2 regions of the Streptomyces sp. NPDC013187 genome follow, and region 2 is predicted to be linked to the other one. Evidence: riboswitches for the same ligand, from Rfam matches in the RefSeq annotation. Region 2 holds a riboswitch; the other holds the start of a gene.
The links. A riboswitch is a leader RNA that binds a small molecule or an ion and turns the genes downstream of it on or off. The one in region 2 is predicted to bind ZMP and ZTP.

Region 1 (4,174 bases), on a different contig from region 2:
AACGACGACACCGCCCACGGCCGGCACATCGCGGCGGGCCCCGACGCCGACACGCCCGGCGGCTGGGTGCACGAGGCACTCGCCCGGCTCTCCGCCGCCGACCAGGAGGTGCTGCGGCTGACGGCCTGGGAGCAACTCGGCATCGACGAGGTCGCCGTCGTCCTCGGCTGCGGCAACCGGGCCGCGTCCATGCGGCTGCACCGGGCCCGGCGCCGCCTCAGAGCCGAGATCGACCGCATGCGTCCCGGACCACCGATCGCCGAGCACTCCTGCATGACCGCCCCGAAGGAACACGGCCATGGCTGACGAACTCGAACTGCTGCGCGGCGCCGACCCCGCACCGCCCGACGGCCCACACTTCGGCGACGGCCCCCTGGACCACAACGCCGAGCGCCGGCTCGAACAACTGCTGCGCGATCCGGGGAACGGGCTTCCCACTCGCCCAGGAGACCGAGGTCTGCTCTCCGGCCGCCTGCGCGACCTGCTGCTCCCGGGACCCCGGCGGCTCCGGCTGGCCTGGGGTGTGGTCGCCACCGCCGTCGTCGCCGCCCTGACCCTCACCCTCGTGCTGAGCGGACCGGGCACCCCGCCCGCGGTCGCCGCGCCCCGACCGCTGGTGGTCGAGACCGGCTCCACGCCCGTGCCCCTGCGCCGCATGGCCGAGCGGGCGGCAGCCGTGGCTGAGACCCCTGACGCGCCCCGCCTGCGCAAAGGCACGCACGTGCAGTCCTGGAGTCTGGGCATGTCCGACGACAAGCCCCCGATCACCCTGCCCGAAGAGCGCATCGTGCGCTGGCGGGCCGACGACAGCCACACCGAACTCGTCGTGGCCACGGACCCGAGGCACCCGGGCCGCCCGGTCCTCTCGGACGCGGGCGGCGAATCGCACCTCGTCGACGACGGCCACGTCCTCCTCGACCGGACCTACCCGCCGAGCTGGAGCGACGCCCCGCCCATGTCACCCCCGCCCCGCGACCCGGCCCGGCTGCGCGCCTACCTGATGGAGGCTCAGTACACCGACACCCCGCTGACCACGCCCGAGCTGCTCGACGCCATGGCCACGCTGCTCGACCACTGGACCCTCGGCGCACGGGAGAGCGCGGCGCTCGCCCGGCTCCTGGCCGGCGCCGAGGGACTGCGGCCGGTCGGCCGGGTGACCGACCGGCTGGGCCGGCGCGGCCAGGCCTACGTGAACGACACCGGCGGTGTCCGCCGCATGCTGATCATGGACCCGGCCACCGGCGCCGTCCTCGGGCTGGAGAGCACCCTCACCGCACCGGAGCCCGCGTTCGGCGTCGAGAAGGGCGACGTCATGTCGTACAGCGCCTGGATGCGCTGATCACACCCCGGCGACACCGAGTTGCCGGGCGGCGGCCTCCACGGTCTGCTCCAGCAGCGTGGCGATGGTCATCGGCCCGACCCCGCCCGGCACCGGTGTGATCAGGGAGGCCCGCTCCACGGCGGAGTCGAAGTCGACGTCGCCGACGTTCCCGGCGTTGTATCCGGCGTCGATCACCACGGCGCCGGGCTTGATGTCCTGGCCGCGGACGATGCGGGGCCGGCCCACCGCGGCCACCACGATGTCGGCCTCGCGCACGGCCGCCGACAGGTCCTGCGTGCGCGAGTGGCAGTAAGTGACCGTCGCGTCCCGGGCGAGCAGCAGCATGCCGACGGGCTTGCCGAGGATCGCGCTGCGGCCCACGACCACGGCCCGCTTGCCCGCCGGGTCGACGCCGTACGCGTCGAGCAGCCGCATGATCCCGCCGGGCGTGCACGACACGAAACCGGGCAGCCCGAAGCTCATGGTCGCGAAGGAGGCGAAGGTGACGCCGTCTACGTCCTTCCCGGGCGCTATCGCCTCGAACGCGGCCCGCTCGTCGATGTGGTCGCCCACCGGGTGCTGAAGCAGGATGCCGTGCACCCCCGGGTCGGCGGAGAGCTCCTCGATCGTGCCCACGAGTTCGCCGGTGGTCGTGGCGGCGGGCAGCGCCACGTGTCGCGAGGTGATGCCCGCCGTGCGGCAGCGGTTCTGCTTCATCCGGACGTACGTGACGGACGCGGGGTCCTCACCGACGAGCACCGTCGCGAGACAGGGCGCGGTGCCCGTCCGTTCGGTGAGTCCGGCCGCGCGCTCGCCGGTTTCCCCGATGATGCGCCGGGCGAGTGCGGTGCCGTCCATGAGCCGTGCCTGCGACATGATCCACTCCTGGGCTGGTGAACTGCTTCGCCCAGGCGCACGGCATCGACCTCCGCGGGGCCGCTCCCCGGTGGTGCTCCACCTCAGCGCCAGTCACGGCCCGGCCCCACCCTAACGGAGCACGGTGACGCTCCTGCTACTCGTCCCAGGCCTGGACCAGTGTCTGCTCGGCGATCTTGCCGTCGCGCAGCCCGATCATGGACTCGGACAGGACGCGCACCCCGTCCGCGTACTGGCAGCTCTCGCTGTAGGCGGCCTCGTCGCCCTGGATGACGCACCGCTCCAGCTTGTGCGACATGTCGCGGCTGTAGACGTCCTCCAGCATCCGGCCGATCTCCTCCCGGCCGTGCAGGACCTTGGGGTGGCTGGGCTGGGTCGTGCGGTCCACGATGCGCAGCTCCGCATCGTCGGCGTACAGGGAGAGCAGGATGTCCGGATCCCCTTCCACGCCTTGGCGCAAGGTGTCCCGGTCGAAGGCTGGGTCTGCCGCGGTTCCCATGATGACCTCCTTCGAAGGGCCGCGGCCCGCCGGACGCGGGCCGCGAAAGGCCTCTCCTGTCGAGCCTCCTCCCGCCCGGCGGGCTCGGCAAGCGCAACCGGAACACTGGGCCTGACGGGTGAGCGATGCCGCCCGCCGGGGTCCGCCCGGGACCCGTGCGCCTTGCGACAGGCATGATCTCAACACGACGTGTCGTCGCCGCCGTTGGTCTCGCCGCCGGGGTCACCGGCCTCGCCGCGCCGATGGCGAACGCGGCCGACGCGGAAGCGAGCCGAACGTCCGCTGACGGCGGCGCACGCCGCGGGCCGCCCGGAACCGGGCGGCCCTCACGCATGCCCGGCTCAGTCCGCGGCGGCCAGGAACTGCGTCGCCGCCAGCTCCGCGTAGAGCGGATCGGCCGTCACGAGCTCACGGTGGGTGCCGACGGCCCGGACCCGGCCCGCGTCCATCACCACGATCCGGTCGGCCATCGTCACCGTGGACAGCCGGTGCGCCACGACGAGGACCGTGGTCGTCCGGGCCACGTCCGCGACGGTGTCGCGCAGCGCCGCCTCGTTCACCGCGTCCAGCTGCGAGGTCGCCTCGTCGAGCAGCAGCAGCCGGGGGCGGCGCAGCAGCGCGCGGGCGATGGCGACGCGCTGGCGCTCACCGCCGGACAGCTTGGTGCCGCGGTGCCCTACGAGCGTGTCGAGGCCGCCGGGCAGCCGGGCCACCAAGCCGTCGAGACGGGTCGTCTTCAGCACCCGCGCGAGGGCGTCCTCGTCGGCCTCGGGGTTGCCCAGCAGCAGGTTGTCGCGCAAGGAGCCCGACAGGACCGGCGCGTCCTGCTCCACATAGCCGATCGCGGCACGCAGCCGGGGCAGCTCCCAGTCGTTCAGGTCCCGTCCGTCCAGGGTGATGACGCCGGACTCGGGGTCGTAGAACCGCTCGATCAGCGAGAAGACGGTGGTCTTGCCGGCGCCGGACGGGCCGACGAACGCCGTCATGCCCTGCGCGGGCACGGTGAAGGTCACTCCGTGATGGACGTGGGGCAGGTCGTCGGCGTAGCGGAAGCGGACGTCGTCGAAGTCGAGGGCGGCGGGCTCGGCGCCGGGGGAGGGCAGCGGGGCGGCCTCGGCGGCCGGTTCGGCGGGCAGGCGCAGGGCCTCCTCGATGCGGGTGAGGGCCGCGGCGCCCGTCTGGTACTGGGTGATGGCGCCGACGACCTGCTGTATCGGCGACATCAGGTAGAAGACGTACAGCAGGAACGCGACCAGCGTGCCCACGTCCACCGTGCCGGTCGCGACCCGTGCGCCGCCCACGGCGAGCACCGTGATGAAGGCGATCTGCATGGCGAGCCCCGCCGTGTTGCCCGCGGCGGCCGACCACTTGGCGGCCCGCACGCTCTGCCGCCACGACTCCTGCGCCGCCTCGTGCAGCGTCCGCTCCTCACGGTGCTCCGCGCCGGACGCCTTGACGGTGCGCAGGGCGCCCAGGAT
Region 2 (4,174 bases):
GCCCTCGGCCCCCGACGCCAGCCCCAGCAGCGCGAGCCCGGCGCACACCACCGCCACCGCCGCCCACTCGACGCGGCTCAGCCGCACCTCGAGCAGCCGCGCCGCGACCACGGCCGTCACCGCGAGGCTCGCGGCCAGCGCCGCCCCCACGGCGTAGATCGGCACCGACCGCAGCGCCAGGATCTGCATCACGAAGCCGAGCCCGTCCAGCGCGAGGCCGGCCAGATACCGCCACTGCCGCAGCGCCCGCCACAGCAGCGCCACGTCCCCGCTCGGCCCGGTCGCCGCCGCCGACCGCGCGGCGATCGCCTGCAACACCGTCGCCGTACCGAAGCAGACCGCCGCACCAAGGGCGCACACCATTCCAAAAATCACAAATTGACAGTAGGCGAGCGGTCGTGCACGGGGGGCCATGCGCGCCCGTCCTCACCGATCTCTAGGCTGACCGTCTGTCAGTGCACTACGGGGAGACACGGGGAGACACGCACATGGCCGAAACACGGCGACGGCTGCGCTCGAGCACGGTGGTGCTGGGCGGCATGGGCGTCCTCGCGGCGGCCCTGTCCGCCTGCGGCTCCGACCCGGACCGCCGCTGCGTGGACCGGGACAGCTACGACTACATCAACGGCTACAAGATCGTCGCCGACAAGAACTGCTCGTCCGGCACGTACTCTTCCTCCGGCAAGGGCCGCAAGAAGACCGGCAAGACCAAGAGCACCGACGCCGACTGGTACTACGACGCCGACGTCAGCGGCGGCTGGGCCGATCACGGCACCTTCAGCCGCGACGAAGCCGTCGACCGGGGCGGCTTCGGCTGCTCCGGCTCCGGCAGCGGCGGCGGCTGACGGGCGGACGCAGCGATGGAACGCCGCACCATGGAGCCCCGCCCCGGCTGGCAGCAGACCGTCGAGGAACAGGGCCTGATCTACCCCCTGACCCGCTACCCCGACGACTCCCTGCGCCCCTACTGGGACGAGAGCGCGTACTACGTCTTCTCGCTGGAGGAGATCGAGGCCCTGGAGGAGGTCGTCGAGGACCTCCACCGCATGTGCCTGGCGGCGGCCGACCACATCGTCACCGAGGACCGCTTCGCCGACCTCGGCATCACCGACCCCCGGGTGGCCCGCACGGTCGCCGAGGCCTGGCAGCGCCGAGCCGAACTCCCCTCCGTCTACGGCCGCTTCGACCTCCGCTACAACGGCACCGGCCCGGCCAAGCTCCTGGAGTACAACGCCGACACCCCCACCTCGCTGGTCGAGGCCGCGTCCCCCCAGTGGTTCTGGATGGAGGACCGCTTCCCCGGCGCGGACCAGTGGAACTCCCTGCACGAACGCCTCATCGACGCGTGGCGGAAGCAGGCCGCCCTCCTCCCGCCCGGCAGCCCCCTGTACTTCGCGTACTCCTCCGCCGACGAACTCGGCGAGGACATGATGACGGTCGCCTATCTCAAGGAGACGGCCGAGCAGGCGGGCATGGCCACCGACTGGATCGCCATGGAGGAGATCGGCTGGGACCGCCTCTCCGGCCGCTTCGTCGACAACCGCCTCCGCTTCATCCGCAGCATCTTCAAGCTCTACCCGTGGGAGTGGCTCACCACCGACCGCTTCGCGGACCACGTCCTGGACACCCTCGACAACGGCGGCGGCACCGGCTCCACCCTGTGGATAGAGCCGGCCTGGAAGATGCTCCTCAGCAACAAGGCGCTCCTGGCGATCCTCTGGGAGCTGTACCCCGACCACCCGAACCTGCTCCCCGCCTACCTGGACGGCCCCCGCGCCCTGTCCACCGAGGGCTGGGTGGCCAAGCCCCTCCTGGGCCGAGAGGGCGCGGGCGTCACGATCCACGACCCCGGATCCACCCCCACCGTCCGCGACGAGCCCTGCTGCTACCAGCAACTGGCCCCCCTCCCCGACTTCGACGGCAACCGCGTGGTCCTGGGCGCCTGGGTAGTGGAGAACGAGTCGGCGGGCCTGGGCATCCGCGAGTCGTCGGGCCTGATCACCGACGAGTACGCCCGCTTCCTGCCGCACGTGATCTTGTAAACGGAGCTCAGGGGAACGCACCCAGGGGCGCGGGGAACTGCGCGACAAGCCACGACGCGCCCGCACTCGGCAACGCTCACCAACCCGGCAGACGCCCCCCGGGCCCACCCGGTAGGCTGATCCCCGGGCCGTGACTGGCGCGCTGGGATGGGACCAACCATCGGGGAGCGGCCCGAGCAGAGAGAGCCGTGCGCCTGGGCCGTACCGTGAACGCTGAACGCAACGTCCGGAGGTCCACACATGTCAGCCGAGCCCCTCTCCACCGCTTCCACCGCCTACCGCGCCGCCCTCGACGTGATCCGCGCCGTCGAACCCCGCGTGGCGGACGCCATCGGCCAGGAGGTCGCCGACCAGCGCGAGATGCTCAAGCTGATCGCGTCGGAGAACTACGCCTCCCCGGCCACGCTGCTGGCGATGGGCAACTGGTTCAGCGACAAGTACGCCGAGGGCACCATCGGCCGCCGCTTCTACGCCGGCTGCCGCAACGTCGACACCGTCGAGTCCCTCGCCGCCGAGCACGCCAAGGAGCTCTTCGGCGCCCGCCACGCCTATGTCCAGCCGCACTCCGGCATCGACGCCAACCTGGTCGCCTTCTGGGCCGTCCTCGGCGCCCGCGTCGAGGTGCCCTTCCTGGAGAAGACCGGCGTCCGCCAGATCAACGACCTCACGGACGCCGACTGGGCCGAGCTCCGTCAGGCCTTCGGCAACCAGCGCATGCTCGGCATGTCCCTGGACGCGGGCGGCCACCTCACCCACGGCTTCCGCCCGAACATCTCCGGCAAGATGTTCGACCAGCGCTCCTACGGCACCGACCCCGCCACGGGGCTCATCGACTACGAGGCGCTGCGCACCTCCGCCCGCGAGTTCAAGCCGCTGATCATCGTCGCCGGCTACTCCGCGTACCCCCGTCTGGTGAACTTCCGGATCATGCGGGAGATCGCCGACGAGGTCGGCGCGACGCTCATGGTGGACATGGCGCACTTCGCCGGCCTGGTCGCGGGCAAGGTCCTCACCGGCGACTTCGACCCGGTCCCGCACGCCCAGATCGTGACGACCACCACCCACAAGTCGCTGCGCGGCCCCCGGGGCGGCATGGTGCTGTGCGACGACTCGCTGAAGGACCAGGTCGACCGCGGCTGCCCGATGGTCCTCGGCGGGCCGCTCCCGCACGTCATGGCCGCCAAGGCGGTCGCTCTCGCGGAGGCCCGCCAGGAGTCCTTCCGCGACTACGCCCAGCGCATCGTCGACAACTCCCGCGCGCTCGCCGAGGGCCTGATGCGTCGCGGCGCGACCCTGGTGACCGGCGGCACGGACAACCACCTGAACCTGATCGACGTCGCCTCCTCCTACGGCCTCACCGGCCGCCAGGCCGAGGCGGCCCTGCTGGAGTCGGGCATCGTCACCAACCGCAACGCCATCCCCGCCGACCCGAACGGCGCCTGGTACACCTCCGGCATCCGTATCGGCACGCCCGCGCTGACCACGCGCGGCCTGGGCACCGCCGAGATGGACGAGGTCGCCGGCCTCATCGACCGCGTCCTCACCACCACGGAGCCGGGCACGACCAAGTCGGGCGCCCCCTCCAAGGCGGCCCACGTCCTGGACGCGAAGATCGCCGACGAGATCTCCCGCCGCGCCACCGACCTCGTGGCCGGTTTCCCGCTGTACCCGGAGATCGACCTGGGCTGACGCCCGCGACCCGTCACCTGTCCAGGCCCGGGCTGAGGAGGGCGACCCGTCACCCGTCCAGGCCCGGGCTGAGGCGGGCGACCCGTCACCTGTCCAGGCCCGGGCTGACGCGGGCGACCCGTCACCCGGTCCAGGGCCGGGCTGACGCCCGCGGCCCGTCAGTCGTCCAGGTCGATCAGCACCTGACGCGGCTCCTCCCGCGGCGGTCCGGCTTCCCGCCGGGCCGCCGCGCGGCGTATCAGCAGGGTGCCGCCGGCACCGGCCGCGAGCCCCAGCGCCCCTGCCGCCACCACCCAGCGGACACCCCGCACCGGCCCGTCCGGGTCCGCGGCGTCGGCCGTGCTCGCCACGGGCCCGCCCTCCAGGTCACCCAGCAGCCGGGTCCGGTCCAGCCGGTCGAAGAGCGACCGCGACGCCCGGTGCCAGCGGATGTCGTCGTCCTC

Region 1: linked by a shared signal. The riboswitch ahead of ACFY5B_RS23545 (bifunctional 5,10-methylenetetrahydrofolate dehydrogenase/5,10-methenyltetrahydrofolate cyclohydrolase) and the one ahead of ACFY5B_RS19295 (glycine hydroxymethyltransferase) in region 2 are both predicted to bind ZMP and ZTP.

The regions. Positions count from the first base shown of each region.
Region 1 covers NZ_JBIBAF010000010.1:378,107-382,280, reverse strand. The annotation lists gene ACFY5B_RS23555 (RNA polymerase sigma factor) at 1-306, shown strand, start outside; gene ACFY5B_RS23550 (CU044_5270 family protein) at 299-1,339, shown strand; gene ACFY5B_RS23545 (bifunctional 5,10-methylenetetrahydrofolate dehydrogenase/5,10-methenyltetrahydrofolate cyclohydrolase) at 1,340-2,197, opposite strand; ZMP/ZTP riboswitch at 2,220-2,304, opposite strand; gene ACFY5B_RS23540 (nuclear transport factor 2 family protein) at 2,334-2,696, opposite strand; gene ACFY5B_RS23535 (ABC transporter ATP-binding protein) at 3,038-4,174, opposite strand, start outside.
Region 2 covers NZ_JBIBAF010000008.1:324,364-328,537, forward strand. The annotation lists gene ACFY5B_RS19280 (hypothetical protein) at 1-363, opposite strand, end outside; gene ACFY5B_RS19285 (hypothetical protein) at 489-845, shown strand; gene ACFY5B_RS19290 (glutathionylspermidine synthase family protein) at 861-2,042, shown strand; ZMP/ZTP riboswitch at 2,163-2,249, shown strand; gene ACFY5B_RS19295 (glycine hydroxymethyltransferase) at 2,283-3,731, shown strand; gene ACFY5B_RS19300 (hypothetical protein) at 3,890-4,174, opposite strand, start outside.